DNA from 3 places in the Kocuria sp. KSNUG genome. Region 3 is predicted to be linked to each of the others. Evidence: riboswitches for the same ligand, from Rfam matches in the RefSeq annotation. Region 3 holds a riboswitch; each other region holds the start of a gene.
What was found. A riboswitch is a leader RNA that binds a small molecule or an ion and turns the genes downstream of it on or off. The one in region 3 is predicted to bind S-adenosylmethionine.
Positions count from the first base shown of each region.

Region 1 (5,856 bases), 520 kb from region 3:
GTCCGCCCACGACGCCGCCCACCACCGGCCGCTCGCCCCACGCCTCGAGCGCGGCCCGGGTGGGGACGGCCCCGCGGTCGAGGTCCACGGCGAGGGCGTCCACGCCCGTGCGGGCCAGCGCGAGGTGGGCGTCCTGCCCGGCGTCCCCGTAGCCCACGGTCACCAGCACCGAGGGGTGGTCCGACAGGGCGGTCAGCCGCGTGTACGCGGTGGTCACCGCGGAGAGGATCCGTTCGCGGGACGCACCCCAGCCGTCCGCGGCGAGGGCGGGCTCGTCCAGCTGCACCCACGGCACACCGGCCGCGTGCAGAGAGCTGAGGATCGAGACGTACTGGGCCAGGACGTCGTCGAGCCCTGCCAGGGGGTCCACCCGCGCGCCGTGGGCCGCGGGGGTCTCCGGGCGCGAGAGCAGCAGGAAGGTCACGGGACCCACCAGCACGGGGCGGGTCCGCACGCCGGTGCGCCGCAGGGTGTCCCGGTACCGGGAGACCAGGCTCTCCGGGTGCGCCCGCAGGGCGGTGCCCGGATCGAGCTCGGGGACGTAGTAGTGGTAGTTGGTGTCGAACCACTTGGTCAGCTCCAGCGGCTCCAGATCGTCCGTCCCCCGGGACAGGGCCGTGATCAGCTCGATCCCGCGCTCGGTGTCCGGCGCGGCGGGGAGGAGGCCCTCCGCCCGGAACCGGGCCGGCACGGCACCCAGGGCGAGCGCGGTGTCCAGGACGTGGTCCACGGCGAAGCCCTCGGAGGGCACGGCGGTGTCCTGCGTGAGCCCCAGTTCGCGCAGCCTGAGGGTCGTGCGCTCCCGGAGGTCGCCGAGAGTGTCCAGGACGGTCTGGGCCGGGTGCCGTGCGGGCTCCGCCCAGTAGGCCTCGAGGGCCCGCTTGAGTTCCCGGTCCGGGCCGATGCGCGGGTAGCCCAGGATCGTGGCGCTGGGCAGGGGGGTGGGATTCGTGACGGTCATGATCTCTCCTTGTAGGGGTTGGTGTGGTGACGTGAAAAGGGTGTGAGGCAGCCGCGTCGCGGGTGGGCCGGCGACGGCGCTGTACGGGGTCACTGGGCGTGACGGGCGCGGCGGGCGTACCGGGGCACGTGCTCCAGCGCGCGTGGGCAGAGCCGCGCGTGCGGCTCTGCGGTGGGCGGTGCGCACGACGCCGCACGGTCAGGCCGCGGGGCTGCGGCCCCGGTACTCGCGGGCCGCATCCCGGACGCGCAGGTGCTCCAGGATGGTGAGCGCCGCGTCCGGGCGGTTGAACGTGTACAGGTGGAAGCCTGCGCAGCCCAGGTCCAGGAGGTCGTCGATCAGCGACAGCGTGGCCGCGGTGCCCCGGTGCCGCAGCTCCTCGGGGGAGCCCGAGGTGAGGAACCGGGTGAGCCGCTCGGGAACGGGCACTCCGGTGATCTCCGTCATCCGCTGCAACCGTTTCGGGTTGGTCAGGGGCATGAGACCCGCGACCACCGGGATGTGGATCCCCTCGGAGCGCGCCCGCTCCAGGAACGACGCGTAGTCCTCGGGCTCGTAGAGCACCTGCGTGATCGCGTAGTCCGCCCCGGCCTCCTGCTTCTCCCACAGGGACGCGAGATCCGCCTCGGGGTCACGCCCCCGGGCGGGGGACGGGTAGCACGCCACCGACACGGACAGCGGCCGCGTCCCGGGGCGGAACCCGTCCCCGAAACGACGCCGCTCGACGTCCCGGATGAGCCGCACCAGCTCCGAGGCCCGGCCGATCCCCCCGGGCGGGGTCCGCCACTGCCCGGCGCCCAGGGGCGGGTCCCCGCGCAGCGCGAGGAGGTCGCGGACGCCGTCGTCCAGCAGCTGCTCCACCGAACGCTCCAGCCCCGCGCGGTCGGTGCCACCGCACGTGAAGTGGGCCATCACGGGGGTCCTGGTGGTGCGGCGCAGATGGCGCAGCGCCTCGCGGGACACACCACGACCACCCGAGTGTCCGTGCGTGACGGAGAAGAAGTCGGGCCCGGCCTGGGCCATGGCGTCGATGCTGCGCCACACGGTGTCCGGGTCCGCGGTGGGGCGGGGCGGGAACACCTCGAAGGAGACGAGCGTGGAGCGCCGGGGGCGGCGCACCAGCCAGGACGTGCGCGCGGGCGGTTCGGAGCAGGACGGCTCGGACGAGTCCGGGCTGGGCGCTGGGGCGGCGGGTGCGCCCGCGCGGCAGGTGGCCGCCGTGGGAACGCCACTGGGGCGGCTGGCACCCGCAGGATCGTGCCCGCCCGTCGAGGAGGCGGGGCCCACGGGAACGGCTGAGCCGGCGGGGTGGGCGCCTGACGCGTAAACGGGCTCGTCCGCGGCGCGGGCCGCGGCCACGAGCTGCGGCCTGTCCTCGGCGCGGGCGGTCGGCGGTGTGACGGGCATATGAGAAAACCTCCGGCGGTAGGACGCCGGAGGTGGACCCCGTGCGCCGTACTTGCCAGCCACGCGGTTGCGCGGCGGCCGGATCGTCATCTGGGGCACCCCACTACAGCAGGAGGGTTGCCGCCCGGCCAGCCAGAGCTTTTCGCCGGGTCTCATGATCCTTTGGTGGGTGAGACGGTAGCACGAGGGCCCCGCGCCGTGAAAAACACACGGCCCGGGACGGCGTGTCCCCGGGGTCGGACCCCGGGGGACACACGCGTGGTCAGCGGCCGACCACGACCTCCAGGTTCTCGCCGGAGGCGGGGTCGAAGAAGCACGTCTCCCGGGCGTTCGGCCGCACGTGGATCGTGGATCCAGCCTCCATCTGCAGGAACTTGTCCGCGCGGACGGTGGCGCGGCCCTTCTCCAGCCGCATGGCGCGGGCGTCCTCGGTCCCGGGGTCCGAGGTGCCCGGCAGCACGCAGTGGATGAACGCCTCGGAGCCGAGCTTCTCCACCAGGTGGACCCGCAGGGGCAGAGCGGGGGTCCCCGGTGCGTCACCCTCGCCCGTGATCTCCCACGACTCCGGACGGACACCCACGGTCACGGTGTCCCGCACGTGCGCCGAGAACTCGGCCGGCACGGGCACCCGCAGCCCGCTCGCGGCGTCGAGGACCGCGTGGCCGTCCCGGACGGGGACGTCGTGCATGATGGTCATCGCCGGCGACCCGATGAAGCGAGCCACGAACACGTTTGCGGGGTGCTCGTAGAGGTGGATCGGATCGGCCACCTGCTGCAGCTGACCGTCGCGCAGCACGGCCACGCGGTCGCCCATGGTCATGGCCTCGACCTGGTCGTGGGTCACGTAGATGGTGGTGACCCCCAGCTCCCGCTGGAGGTCCGCGATCTGGGCGCGGGTGGACACGCGCAGCGTGGCATCCAGGTTGGACAGCGGCTCGTCCATGCACCACACCTTGGGGTTGCGCACGATCGAGCGGCCCATGGCCACACGCTGCCGCTGTCCCCCGGACATGGCCGCGGGACGCTTGTCCATGAGGGGCCCGAGCTCCAGCATGGCGGCGGCGCGCTCCACCCGCTGCTCGATCTCGGCGCGGTCCAGCTTCTCGTTCTCCAGCGCGAAGGACATGTTCTGCCGCGCGGTCATGTTGGGGTACAGGGCGTAGGACTGGAACACCATGGCCACGTCACGGTCGCGGGCCCGGGTGCCCGTGACGTCGCGGCCGTCGATGAACACGGAGCCCTCGTCCACGGGCTCGAGGCCGGCGAGCATCCGCATGGCCGTGGACTTGCCGCTGCCGGAGGGGCCCACGAGGACCAGGAGCTCACCGTCACGGATGCTGAGATCGAGCTGGGACACCGCCGGCGGCTTGCCCGGATCGAAGATGCGTGATGCGTGCTTGTACTCGACGGTGGCCATGGTGCTCCTCGGGCTCTTGGGTGGTGACAGTGGTGACGAACTCGGTGCCGCAGCGCGGTGGTCGCCGCGGGCTCACCGTGGTGTTAAGCGGTGCGGGCGCCGTTCGGATCGGGCCGCGGGTGGCAGCCCCGAGAGGGGCCGCCACCCGCGGTGGATCACAGCTTGGGCTTGATGTCCGAGTCGATGATCTTCTGGGTCTCGTCCTGCAGCTGCTGGAAGACGGTCTTGACGTCCTCGCCACCGAACGTGATGCGGTCCAGGCCGCCGCCGATCCGCTGGCCACCGCCGGAGACGAACACACGGGCCGCGTCCTGCGGCTGGGTGTTCTCGTTCAGCTGCTTGATCGCGGTCATCGCATTGGGGTTCTCCTCGAGGAACTTCTTCTCCTCGGGCTTCTCCATGGCGTCCTTGCGCACCGGCATGTAGCCGGTGGCCTGGGTGAACGTGATCGTGTTGTCGGTGTTCGTCATGAAGTCGATGAACTTGGCGGCGGTGAGCTTGCGCTCGTCGCTGATGCCGTTGGGGATCGCCAGGCCTGCGCCACCGGTGGCGCAGCCGGGCTTCGGGCCGGGCAGGTAGGTGGTGTAGAAGTCGAACTTCGCGGCCTCCTTGAGGCCACCCAGGGAGCCCGTGGACTCCAGCAGCGCCGCGCCGTTGCCGATCCCGAAGTCGTTGGCCCCGTCCTGGACGATCTTGATGTGCCCCTCCGCCACGTGCTTCTTGAGGTACTCGCCGGCCTTGATGGAGTTCTCCTCCGTGAAGGTGGCGGTCCAGTCGCGGGAGTAGGCGCCCCCGAACGTCCAGATCATGCCCTGGAAGTACCAGTCCATGTAGTTGGCACCGTCCGGGAGGATCAGCGCCGGTTTGCCGCCGTTGGCCTTGACCAGCTGGGGCGCCCACTGCGCGAACTCCTCCCACGTGCGGGGCCCGCGGTCCGTGGGCAGGCCGGCCTTCCGCATCATGTCCTTGTTGAAGTACATGATGCAGGTGGAGCGGGCGTACGGCGCGCAGTAGTGCTTGTCGTTGAAGTTGTAGTCCTCGCGCAGCGTGTCCACGTAGGTGCTGGAGTCGATCCCGGCCTTCTGCCACAGGTCGTCCAGCGGGGTCACGGCCTCGTTCAGGGCGAAGTTGAACCAGTTCACGTCCGACGCCACGAACACGTCCGGGAGGTCCCCGCCGGCCAGGGCGGCGTTGACCTTCTGCGCCACCTCTTCGTAGTCGGCACCGCCGTCGATCAGCTCGGCCGGAGTGTCGGGGTTGGCCGAGTTCCACGCGTCGATGAGCTTCTGCTCCAGGCTCTTGGAGCTGGCGGGGTGGTTGGACCAGAACTGCAGCGGGCCGGAGGCCTCCTGTCCGCCGGAGGAGCTTCCGCCCCCGGTGCCGGCGCAGCCGGACAGGGCCACGGCGGCGGTTCCGAGGCCCAGCAGGCCGAGGGCATGACGACGTGAGAGTTCCATGTGTGCTTCTTCCTTCAGGAGGTGGTGGATGTGCTGGAGGGTGGTGTGTGGAGGGTCAGCCCTTGACCGCGCCCGCGGTCAGACCCTTGATCATGTGGCGCTGCAGCAGGATGAACACGATGATCATGGGGATGGTCGCGATGACCGTCCCGGCCATGACCGGGCCCCAGTTGCTCAGGCCCTCGTTGTTCTGCAGCTGGGTGAGGCCGATGGGCAGCGGGGCCACGGCGTCCGTGTCGGACATCAGGAACGGCCACAGGTACTGGTTCCACTCGGTCACCACGGTGATGAGGATGAAGGCGATCAGCGTGGGCCAGGACATGGGCAGCACCACGCGGAACAGCTTGCGCAGGAACCCCGTGCCGTCCATCTCCGCGGCCTCCATGACCTCGCGGGGCAGGCTCAGGAAGTGGTTGCGCATGAGGAACGTCCCGAAGGCCACCCCGGCCAGGGGGATGATGATGCCCTGGAACGTGTTGCGCCAGCCCAGTTCCGCCACGAGCGCGTAGTTGGAGATGATCGTGATCTGGCTCGGCACCATGAGCGACGCGATGACGAACAGGAACAGCACCTTCCGGCCCGGGAACTCGAGGAACGCGAAGGCGTAGGCGGTG
Region 1 covers NZ_CP150981.1:843,304-849,159, forward strand. Annotated here, with positions in the region: gene metE (5-methyltetrahydropteroyltriglutamate--homocysteine S-methyltransferase) at 1-961, opposite strand, end outside; gene AABM36_RS03660 (methylenetetrahydrofolate reductase) at 1,160-2,368, opposite strand; SAM riboswitch class IV at 2,412-2,528, opposite strand; gene AABM36_RS03665 (ABC transporter ATP-binding protein) at 2,631-3,785, opposite strand; gene AABM36_RS03670 (ABC transporter substrate-binding protein) at 3,941-5,242, opposite strand; gene AABM36_RS03675 (carbohydrate ABC transporter permease) at 5,298-5,856, opposite strand, start outside.
Region 1: it holds a riboswitch for S-adenosylmethionine, as region 3 does, so the genes downstream of both, AABM36_RS03660 (methylenetetrahydrofolate reductase) here and AABM36_RS05850 (bifunctional o-acetylhomoserine/o-acetylserine sulfhydrylase) in region 3, are expected to answer to the same signal.

Region 2 (5,856 bases), 350 kb from region 3:
GCAAGACACAGGTGCCGGAGTTCCTGCTCAACTCCTACTCCGAGAACCGCATGTACCCAGCAGCGCGCAACCCCTTTGCGCTGCACTGCTCCCCGGGTGGGTCCTCCGGCGGCCAGGCCGCCGCAGTGGCCGCGGGCATCCTCCCCGCGGCCATCGGCTCGGACGGCGGCGGGTCCGTGCGGATCCCCGCGGCGGCGTGCGGGCTCATCGGGCTCAAGCCCAGCCGAGGACGGGTGCCCAGCAGCGACGCGCTGTCGAACGTCGGGCAGCTGGGGGTCAACGGGCCGATCACCCGCACCGCCGCGGACGCCGCCCTGCTCCTGGACGTGCTGTGCCACACCCCGGGCCACGAGCGGATCGACCGGCCCGTGGTGGCCGCGCCCGAACCGTCGTTCTCGCGGGTCGTGGAGCGCGCCCTGGAGGGGGATGCGCCGTGGGACCAGCGGCCGCTGCGCATCGGGGTGAGCACGGCCTCTCCGTTCGACGCCACGTACGAGATCACGGTCTCCCCCGAGGCGCGGTCGGCGCTGGCCGAGGGGATCCGCCTGCTCGAGGCGCTGGGCCACACCGTGGAGGACGCGGAGATCCACTACGACCCCGCGTACCCCGAGGCGTTCTCCCGGCTGTGGACCACGGCCATGGGCCAGCTGCCGCTGAACGGCGCCGAGCACCTGCTCACCGGGCTGGCCCGCTCGTTCCGCGAGCGCGCCCTGTCCCGCAGCGCGGTGGAGCTCGCGGACGCCTTCGCCGTGCTGCGCGGGATCGAGGCGGACCTCATCCGCCAGTTCTCCCGCTTCGACATGGTCCTCACCCCCGCCCTGGCCATGCCGCCGCGGCCCGTGGGGTGGTTCCACGAGGGCTTCGACATCGCGGATCCCGCGGGTGCGGAGCAGGACTACATGCGCCAGTGCCAGTACACGCCGTGGACCTCGGTGGTGAACGTGATCGGGCTGCCCGCGATCACGGTACCCACCACGTGGCGCACCCCCGAGACCGGCGACTACCCGGGTCCGGTCCCCATGGGAATCCAGCTCGTGGGGCGCGCGTCCGGTGAGGCGCAGCTGTTCGCGCTGGCCGCCCAGCTGGACCCGCCCACGACGCCGCACGCCCGCCTCGTCGCCTGAGCGTGCCTCCGCGCGCGGGAGGTGGCCGTGCGGCGTCGTCGTCCGCCGGGGCGGGGCCGAGGCCCGAAACCGAGCGGCGCACGGCCTGACGGGGCGCGCTTTCGGGACTAGGTTGGGGGCATGACCAACCGTGCGGGCACCGTTGCCCAACCCAGTGACCTCGTGGACATCGACGACCTCGTGGCGGCATACTTCGACCGCGCCCCGGATGCCGGGAACCCGGACCAGCGGGTGGCGTTCGGAACCTCCGGGCACCGCGGCTCCTCGCTGAAGACCTCGTTCAACGAGGACCACATCGCGGCGATCACGCAGGCGATCGTGGAGTACCGCGCCGGGCAGGGCATCACCGGCCCGCTGTTCATGGGCAAGGACACCCACGCGCTGTCCGGGCCCGCGCAGGACACGGCGCTGCAGGTGCTCGCCGCCAACGGTGTGCACACGCTGCTGGACGCGCGGGACGGGTTCACACCCACCCCGGCGCTGTCCCACGCGATCCTCACGTACAACGCCTCCCAGCCGGAGGACCGCGCGGACGGGATCGTGATCACCCCGTCCCACAACCCGCCCACGGACGGCGGCTTCAAGTACAACCCCCCGCACGGCGGCCCCGCGGACACGGACGCCACCGGGTGGATCGCGGACCGCGCCAACGAGCTCATCGAGGCGGGCCTGGAGGGCGTGCGGCGCGTGTCCCTGGAGGACGCGAAGGCCGCGGAGACCACCGGGACGTTCGACTTCCTGGACAGCTACGTCTCCGCGCTGCCGGAGATCATCGATCTGGAGGCCATCAAGGCCGCAGGCGTGCGCATCGGCGCGGACCCCATGGGCTCGGCGTCGGTGGCGTACTGGCAGGAGATCGGCGAGCGCTTCGGACTGAACCTGGAGGTGGTGAACCCCACCGTGGACCCGCAGTGGGCGTTCATGACCCTGGACTGGGACGAGAAGATCCGCATGGACTGCTCCTCCCCCTCCGCCATGGCCTCGCTCATCGGCGCCCGGGACAAGTACGACATCGCCACGGGCAACGACGCCGACAGCGACCGCCACGGGATCGTGACCCCGGACGCCGGGCTCATGAACCCCAACCACTACCTCGCGGTGGCCATCGACTACCTCTACCGCACGCGCGACGGCTGGCGCGGCGACGCCGGGGTGGGCAAGACCCTGGTGTCCTCCTCGATCATCGACCGCGTGGCGCAGTCCCTGGGCCGGCGCCTGGACGAGGTGCCCGTGGGCTTCAAGTGGTTCGTGCCCGGACTGCTGGACGGCTCCATCGGTTTCGGCGGGGAGGAGTCCGCGGGTGCCTCGTTCCTGCGCCGGGACGGCTCCGTGTGGACCACGGACAAGGACGGCATCATCCTGGCGCTGCTCGCCGCGGAGATGACCGCGACCACCGGCACAACCCCCTCGCAGCGCTACCGCGAGCTTACCGAGCAGTTCGGGGACCCGGTGTACCAGCGGATCGACGCCCCGGCGAACCGCGAGCAGAAGGCCGCCCTCAAGAAGCTCTCCGCGGAGCAGGTCACGGCGGACACCCTGGCCGGTGAGCCCATCACCGCCAAGCTCACGGAGGCCCCCGGCAACGGCGCGGCGATCGGCGGGCTCAAGGTCACCACGGAGAACGCGTGGTTCGCGGCCCGGCCCTCCGGCACGGAGGACGTCTACAAGATCTACGCCGAGTCCTTCAAGGGTGAGGAGCACCTGAAGCAGGTGCAGCAGGAGGCCAAGGCTCTGGTGGACTCGGTCATCGGCTGAGTGCCACGGTGCGGGGCTCCCGCACCGGCTCGCTGCGCAGGAGCCGCTGAGCGGTACGGGGTTCTCCCGTGCTGCTCGGCGGCCCTTCGTCGTGTCCGGGCGGCGCAGACGCTTGTGCGTGTCGGAGCGTTGTGCTGTGATGTTCCCGGATCAAGAAGCCCGACCATCAGCCCTCCGGCTGGTCGGCTGGCAACCGGTTGTTCGCACCCGGTGCCCCCGGAGGAAGATCCGCCGCCCGGCACCCGCCGCGCGGAAGTCTGCGAAAGGTCACCATCATGAGCAACTCCGCTCCCACTCCCGAACACCCGTGCGTCCACATGGACGGGGATTCCGCCTGCCGGAGCTACCGCCCGGGGCACAACGCGCACTACATCCAGTCCCGCCTGGCCGTCGAGAACCAGGACCGGTGGGTCCGGGTGGAGCTGGGCGCCCCGCACGGGAACACGGTGCAGGCCACGTTCCCGGACGGCGGCACCCGGACCTGGTGGTGCCACGACCCCGCCCTGCTGGAGCGGTTCCACACGCTGCAGCACAGCGGGGCCGCGGCGTCGTTCGACCCCGGGACCTCGCTCGCCAGCGTGCCGAGCTCGCAGAGCAGGCTCGCCCTGCTGCACCCGGCGGTGGTCGACGGGCAGTGACGATCCCGCGGTGATCCAGGGAAGTACCGGGTGGGCGGGCGCCACGTCCTGCCCACCCGGTTCCTCCCGTGGCCCGAACGGCCGGTGGGACGTGCTGTAGTCGCGTTCCACCGGCTTCTGCCGCTGGACACGCCGTCGTCACATGGGAACACGCCGCACGGGTGCTGTTGCGGGTCGGTGAGCTTGGCTATCTAATGAAGATCGACCCCCGCGACCCCAGGACGATCCCTTGCGGCGGGGGCAGACACTCAAGGATGAGCACCCCGCATGAGGCACACCCCCGCCCACCCGGACCCCCTCGCGGTCCTCGGACCGTCCAGCGTGCTGCAGGCCGAACCCTGGCAGCACTTCCAGGCCGGTCTCTCGCGACGCACCCACGCCCTTGACGGCACGGGGTGGCACGCGCTCGTGATCGAGGAGCGCTCCCGGGCCGGGGCGGTCTGGTACGCCCCCTACGGACCGGTCCTGGCCCACCCCGAGGTTCTGCCGGAGGCGTTGCGCGAGCTGCGCACCGCCGCACGCGAGCACTCCGTGGCCTGGTTGCGGGTGGAGCCGCAGGTGCCGTCCCCGGTCGGCACCCCCTTCGCCGCGGCCGTGCAGCAGCAGAACGCCACGGCACCCTCGCTCGGCGCGGCACTGCGCGCCCTCGGAGCGCGGCCCGCCCCGCGTGACATCCAGCCCGCGTACACGCGGTGGGTGGATCTCGCCCGCGAACCGCAGGAGATCCTCGCGGCCATGACGGGCACCAACCGCAACCTGTGGCGGCGCCACCGGGACAAGGGTCTCACTCTGGCCTCGGACTCCCATCCGGACGCCGCCGAGGCCGTGATCGACCTGCAGCACCGCACCGCCGGGCGAAAGGGCTTCACGGCGCACAGCGAGGACTACCTCCGCAGCGCCGCCCGCAGCCTGGGGGCCACGGGGAACTGCACGGCCTACACCAGCTCCGTGGACGGCACCGTGGTCAGCGCGCTGCTGACGTACGACTCCCCGACCACGCGGATCTTCGCCCACTCGGGCATGGACGCGAGCGTTCGCAAGCTGCGCCCCAACCAGCCGCTCATCGCCCAGGCGCTGCTCGACGCCGCCGAGCAGGGTCTCGCGATCGGCGACCTCTTCGGAATTGCCCCGCTGAGCGATCCCACCCACCCGTGGACCGGGTTCAGCGCCTTCAAGCGATCCTTCGGCGGCGCGGACGTGGCACTGGGCGGCACGTGGGACGTTTCCGTCAGCGCCCCCCGCTACATGGCCTACCGCGCCGCGCGCCGCGCGCGGGACGAAGCGGGCTCGGCGCGCACGCGCGCCCGGGTGGCGGCGGCCCGCGTCCGTGCCGGGCTGACCTCCGGAAAGCAGGCGGGAGAGACCTCGCCCAGCGGGAAGTAGCCGCGCGGAGGGGCCAGGGGGTCAGCCCACCGGGTTCTCGGGGTCCCAGGCCCGGGAGTAGAAATCGGCGGAACGCGAGTCCAGCAGCTGCTGGTACTCCTCGGGGTCCATGGCCTGCGCCGAGCCCTGGGGAGGCTGCTGCTGCCGGACGGACGTGCCCAGGCCCGCGGCGCCGTCGTGCACCGAGAGACCCGCCGCCTCCAGGAGGGTGGGGTACATGCTGAGCTGGTCCGCGCCGGCCCGCAGGGGCTGCTCGGCGGTCTCACCAGGGATCCACACGCGGTTGAACACGGTGCGGTTGGGGTGGTGGTCCAGCTGCTCGTGGAACGCGTCCCCGGCGCTCATGTGCTTGAGGTGGTCGCCCATGATCACCACGGAGGTGTCCTCCAGGTAGCCCTGGGCCTTCATGTGCTCCACGAACCCGGCCACCTGGGTCATGGAGCACGCGAACACGGAGGTCACCTCGTTCTGGGTGTCCACGTCGCAGGAGTTGTAGATGTGGACCGGTTCGTGGGTGTCCAGGGTCAGCATGGACAGGTTGAACGGCTGGCCCGTGCGCTCGTACTCGGCGTGCAGGCGGTCCACCTCGTCCTTGGCGTGGGCCATGAGGCGCTCGTCGCTCAGGCCCCAGTCGCTGCGGAAGTTCTCCGGGGGCTCGCCCGCCGCGCGCCAGTCCTCCAGGCCCTTGTCCTCGGTGTAGCCGTGGGTGCGCAGGAACGTGTCCTTGCCCGCGAAGGAGGAGTTGGCCCCGCCCAGGAACGTGTTCGTGTACCCGTGGTTCTGCAGGACGTCCCCCAGGCAGGTCACGCCACCCAGGTACTGCTCCTGCCCGGCACCGATGTCACCGGAGCTGCCGTTCCCGGCCTCCTTGAGCGGGATGCCGCACTGGGTGGAGGCGATCCCGGCCATGGTCCAGCCGCCACCCTCGTACTGCTGGAAGTCCTCGACGCTGCGCC
Region 2 covers NZ_CP150981.1:1,014,129-1,019,984, reverse strand. Annotated here, with positions in the region: gene AABM36_RS04435 (amidase) at 1-1,124, shown strand, start outside; gene pgm (phosphoglucomutase (alpha-D-glucose-1,6-bisphosphate-dependent)) at 1,245-2,879, shown strand; SAM riboswitch class IV at 3,028-3,143, shown strand; gene AABM36_RS04425 (hypothetical protein) at 3,155-3,517, shown strand; gene AABM36_RS04420 (lipid II:glycine glycyltransferase FemX) at 3,785-4,900, shown strand; gene AABM36_RS04415 (sulfatase-like hydrolase/transferase) at 4,922-5,856, opposite strand, start outside.
Region 2: it holds a riboswitch for S-adenosylmethionine, as region 3 does, so the genes downstream of both, AABM36_RS04425 (hypothetical protein) here and AABM36_RS05850 (bifunctional o-acetylhomoserine/o-acetylserine sulfhydrylase) in region 3, are expected to answer to the same signal.

Region 3 (5,856 bases):
TCGCCGTGGCGGAACCGGGGGTCCTGCCGGATGGCGAGCGCCTGGGTGCGGCCCCACGCGAGCTGCTCCGCGCTGACCCGGGCGTTCGCCGCGATCACGGCGCACGCCGCCACCCGCTCGGGGTGGCACACGGCCCACTCCAGGGCGCGGGCACCACCCATGGAGCCGCCCACCACGAGCCGCCACCTCCGGATGCCCAGTAGGTCCGCGAGCCGCGCCTCCGCGGCCACGGTGTCCCGCACGGTGATCCGGGGGAACCGCGAGCCCCACGGCGTGCCGTCCGGGGCGAGGCTTGCCGGGCCGGTGCTGCCGTGGCAGCCGCCCAGGATGTTGGCGCACACCACGAACCAGCGGGTGGTGTCGATGGCCGCGCCCGGTCCGATGAGCCCGTCCCACCAGCCGCCGGCGTCCGCGGCGGCACGGCGACCGTCCACGTCGAAGGGTGCGGTGTCCCCGCAGCCCACGGCCGTTCCGCGCGCCGCGTGCGAGTCACCCGTGAGCGCGTGCTCGACCAGCACCGCGTTGGAGCCGTCCGGGGCGAGCTCGCCCCACGTCTCGTACGCCAGGCGCACGTGCGGCAGTCGGAATCCGGACTCGAGGGTGAGCTCCCCGATCTCCGCGGCCCGCACCACACCGTCCCGGCGCACGGCGGGCGCGGTCTGCACCACGGTCATGCCGCGGGCCCGGCGGCCGCGTCCGGACGCGCCGTCGACGACGCCGCTGGGCCGCCGTCCGCGCCGGCGCCGGGGTCCACGGCTGGCTCGGTACCCGCGGAGGCGGCCCGCACGGTGCCGTTCACCGCCCGGTCCGCCTGCGAGCGCGCCGGGTCCTGATCTCCCTGGCCGTGGCGGGCGTCCTTGACCCCCGGAGCCGCGGCCAGGGCCGCGAAACCCTCCTCGAGGTCCGCGAGGATGTCCTCGATCCCCTCGGTGCCCACCGAGAGCCGCACGAAGCCTGGCTCCACGCCCGCCGCGAGCTGCTCCTGCGGGGAGAGCTGCGCGTGCGTCGTGGATGCCGGGTGGATCACCAGGGACCGCACGTCCCCGATGTTCGCCACGTGAGAGTGCAGGCTCAGCGCGTCCACGAACGCGATCCCCGCCTCTTTGCCGCCCTCCAGCACAAAACCGAGAACGGAACCGGCTCCCCGGGGCGCGTACTTGCGCGCCCGCTCGTGCCACGGGGAGGACGGCAGGCCGGCGTAGGACACGGAGCGGACCTCGGGGCGGGACTCGAGCCACTCGGCCACCCGCTGGGCGTTGGCCACGTGGCGCTCCACCCGCAGGGACAGCGTCTCGATGCCCTGCTCGATGAGGAACGCGTTGAACGGGGAGATCGACGTGCCCAGGTCACGCAGCAGCTGCACACGAGCCTTGAGCACGTAGGAGAGGTTGACCCCGAACGCGCCGTCCGCGCCCAGGTCCCGCGCGTACACCAGGCCGTTGTACGTGGGGTCCGGCTGGTTGAAGCCCGGGAACCGCTCCGGGTCCGCGCCGTAGTCGAAGCGCCCGGCGTCCACGATGAACCCGCCGATCGCGGTGCCGTGCCCGCCCAGGAACTTGGTGCCCGAGTGCAGCACGATGTCCGCGCCCCACTCGATGGGCCGCACCAGGTACGGAGTGGCCACGGTGTTGTCCACGATCAGCGGCACCCCGGCCTCGTGGGCGATCCCGGCCACGGTCTCCACGTCCAGGACGTCGTTGCGGGGGTTGGGGATGGTCTCCCCGAAGAACGCCACGGTGGTGGGGCGCACGGCGTCCCGCCACTGCTGCGGATCGTCCGGGTCCGCCACGAACGTGGTCTCCACACCCAGCCGCGGCAGCGTGTGCTTGAGCAGGTTGTACGAGCCGCCGTAGAGGGACGGGCTGGCCACCACGTGCGTTCCCGCACTGCCCAGGTTGAGCACCGCCAGGGTGGCGGCGGCCTGCCCGGAGGAGACCATCAGCGCCCCCACTCCCCCTTCCAGGGAGGCGAGTCGGTTCTCCACCACCTCGGTGGTGGGGTTGGTCAGACGGGAGTAGATGGGGCCCATGTCCGCGAGCGCGAACCGCGCGGCGGCCGTGTCCGCGTCCGGGAACACGAAGGACGAGGTCTGGTGGATGGGCAGCGCCCGTGAACCCGTCACGGGGTCCGGGTTCTGGCCCGCGTGGATCTGGCGGGTCTCGAAGGCCCAGTCCTGGGGGTTGTCGGGGGTGGGTGCAGTGCTCATGGCCGTGCTCCTTCTCGGAAGGATCAGGGGCCAGGCGACCGTCCGCACGGTGCCCGCACGAACGGGCGACCGGTGGCCCGCGCTTGCCGTGGACGTCGGACGACGTCACGGCCAGGTCTTCACCCAGGGCACCCCGCCGCGGTAGGGAGGGTTGCCGGTCAGCAAGCTGGGGCTTGGCGCTGACTCTCGTGACCTAGACCTCAAGTGTGGGAACCCGGCGGCTCCCGCGTCAAGTTCGGTGTCCGCAGTGTTGCACCCGTCGATTTGGACCCCCGTGTGACGGGTGCCACCATGACTGCATGAAGCTGGACCACGTTTCCTTCGCAGCGCAGCCGGACGGGCTGGAGGCCACCACCGAGCGGATCGCGGACCGCCTGGGGATCGAGCCCGTGAAGGGCGGCGTGCACCCCCGGTTCGGCACGCAGAACATGATCCTGCCGCTCACGGACCACCAGTACGTGGAGGTCGTGACCGTGCTGGAGCACCCCGCCGCGGACAAGGCGCCGTTCGGCCAGGCCGTCCGCGCCCGCTCCGAGGCCGGTGGCGGCTGGCTCGGGTGGGTCGTGGAGGTTCCGGACCTCGCTCCGTTCGAGCAGAAGCTGGGCCGCCCCTCCGTGCCGGGCGGGCGCATCTTCCCGGACGGCCGGCGCCTGGACTGGCACCAGATCGGCGTCAAGGGCCTGATCGCGGATCCGCAGCTGCCGTTCATGATCCACTTCGACTCCGCGGACGAGATGCACCCGTCCCAGGCGCGCATCACGGACGTCCGCCTGACCGGCATGGACATCGCCGGTTCCCCCGAGCGCGTCACGGACTGGCTCGGCGGTCCCGTGGAGGACGTCCTGCGCTCGGTGGACGTCACGTGGTCCGCTCCCCACGGCACCCCCGGCCTCATGGCGGTCACCTTCGGCACCCCGGACGGGCCCGTCACCATCTGATCCGCCGGGGCACGACGACGCCGCCCGCCCAGGCGGTCAGCCGGCCAGGAGCTGCGGCGCGAGGAAGCCGACCGCGTCCAGCAGGAAGTGTGCGACGAGCAGCGGCATCACCCGCCCGTACCGGCGGTAGCACCACACGAACACGAGCCCCATGACCAGGTTGCCCAGCGCCGGCCCCACCCCCTGGTACAGGTGGTAGCTCGCCCGGAGCACCGAGGACACGATGGCCACGGTCCACCACGAGCGGCCCAGCCGCCGCATCCTGTCCGCGAGGAACGCCACCACGATGATCTCCTCCACGAGCGCGTGGCGCAGGGCGGTGAGCAGTAGCAGCGGAACCGTCCACCACGTGTTCTCCAGGGTGGAGGTGGTGATCTCCGCCGTGATCCCGAGCGCCCTCCCGGCCTGGTAGAGCACGAGGGTCCCACCGCCCATGACGGCGAACAGCGCGAGGCCCCGGGCGGCGTCGTGCCCCGGGCGGCGTGCATCCGCACCGATGCCGCGCAGGGCGGTGGGGATCCGGGAGGTGGTCCCCGCGAGGAACCACAGCGCGAGCACCACGGGCACGAGCGCGAAGCAGATGCTGGTCAGGCGTCGCAGCGCGTCGATCACCGGAACCGGGCTGAGCGGCTGGTTGAGCGTGGTGGAGCTCTCCGCGATCGAGGACTGCACCGCCATCTCCACGAGGTCCAGCACGGAGTACACCGCCGACGCGCCCAGGGACACCCCGAGCACCAGCAGGATCTGCATCCGGAGGTCGGCGCGCGGCACGCTCGGTGAAGTGGGAGAAAGATTGGTCTGCACGCGGCACATTCTGCCGCGTCCCTAGACTGGGGCGCATGACTTTCGAGCAGCAGACCTTCCCCGTGGCACCCCGCCGTCCCGTGGAGCGCACGTTCCACGGTCACACGTTCGTGGACCCCTACGAGTGGCTCCGAGAGAAGGACTCCCCCGAGGTGCGCGCGCACCTGGACGCCGAGAACGCCTACGCGGAGGCCGTCACCGCGGACCTCGCCCCGCTGCGGGAGCGCATCTACACGGAGATCAAGGACCGCACGCAGGAGACGGACCTCTCGGTCCCCAGCCGCCACGGGGACTGGTGGTACTTCGCGCGCACCGTGGAGGGCGGCGCGCACCAGGTGTTCTGCCGGGTGCCCGTGTCGGACGCCGCGGACTGGACCCCGCCCGCCGTGGAGCCCGGAACGTCCCTGGACGGCGAGCAGACCCTGCTGGACGCCAACGCCGCGTCCCAGGAGCACGAGTTCTACGCCCTGGGCGCGTTCAGCGTCGCGGAGGACGGCTCCCGCCTGGCCTGGTCCGAGGACACCGCCGGGGACGAGCGGTTCACCGTCCACGTCGAGGACCTCACCACTGGGGAGCTGCTCGCGGACCAGATTCCCCAGACCTCCTACGGTGCGTTCCTCACCCCGGACGCGTCCCAGGTCATCTACACGGTGGTGGACGAGTCCTGGCGTCCGCACCGCGTGTACCGGCACCTGCTCGGCACGGACGTGGCCGAGGACCAGCTGCTGTTCCAGGAGGACGACCCGGGCCTCTGGCTCGGCGCAGAGCTCTCCGCGGACAAGCAGTGGCTCATGCTGTCCTCCTCCTGCTCGGAGTACAGCGAGTACCGCATCCTGCACCTGAGCGCGCTTCCCGCGGACGACGCCGCCGCGGCCAGTTCACACGCTCCGGCGCACGACGCCGCCGTGCCGGGTTCCCGGGGCCCGTCCCCCGCGGCTGCCTCCCCCCGGATGGACCGGGACGCATCCGGTCAGCGCACGGGGGCGGAGCCCGGGTACGCGAACCCTGCGGAGGGGGCACGCACCGGGGCCCCTGCGGACCTGCCGTGGCGGGTCGTGCTCTCGCGCGAGGAGCGGGTGCTCTACGAGGTGGAGCCCCTCACCGTGGCAGGCACCGAGGTCCTGCTGCTCTCCCACGACGCCCAGGCCCCGAACGGCCGGGTCAGCCTCATGCCGCTGGAGCACGCCGGGCGGGGCCTCGCGGAGGCGGACCTGGTGGATCTGGTCCCGGCCTCGGAGACCGTGCGCGTGGAGTCCTGCCTCCCCACGGCCACCCACCTGGTGGTGGCCCTGCGCGAGAACACCACCCCCCGGGTGCGCCTGATCCCCCGCGCGGCCCTGGACGCCCTGGTGCCCGGGACGGCGCACCACGGAACGGGCGCGCGGGTGCGCGGTGCGGCGTCGTCGTCCCCGGGCGCCGGCTCAGCGGCGGATGCCGAGCTGCTGGCCGGGACCGAGGCCGCGTTCGACGAGGACCTCAGCAGCACCGGTGTGCTCTCCGCGGAGTACGAGAACCCGGTGGTGCGGGTGTCCTACACGTCCTTCGTGACGCCGCCACGCGTGTACGACATCCCCACGGGCGAGCCCAGGGCCGGTGCGCTGGACGGGTTCGGCGTGGGCGAGCCCGTGCTGCGGCGCGAGGCCACCGTGCTGGGCGGGTACCGCAGCGAGGACTACACCGTGGAGCGGGACTGGGCGGTCGCCGAGGACGGCACGCGGATTCCCGTGAGCCTGATCCGCCGCGCGGACCTGGACCCCGCCGTGCCCGCGCCGGTGCTGCAGTACGCGTACGGCTCCTACGAGATCAGCACGGACCCGGCGTTCTCCATCTCTCGGCTGTCCCTGCTGGACCGTGGCGTGGTCTGGGCCGTGGCGCACGTGCGCGGTGGCGGTGAGCTGGGGCGCGCGT
Region 3 covers NZ_CP150981.1:1,361,143-1,366,998, reverse strand. Annotated here, with positions in the region: gene metX (homoserine O-acetyltransferase MetX) at 1-674, opposite strand, end outside; gene AABM36_RS05850 (bifunctional o-acetylhomoserine/o-acetylserine sulfhydrylase) at 671-2,206, opposite strand; SAM riboswitch class IV at 2,281-2,400, opposite strand; gene AABM36_RS05845 (VOC family protein) at 2,506-3,144, shown strand; gene AABM36_RS05840 (CPBP family intramembrane glutamic endopeptidase) at 3,181-3,957, opposite strand; gene AABM36_RS05835 (S9 family peptidase) at 3,984-5,856, shown strand, end outside.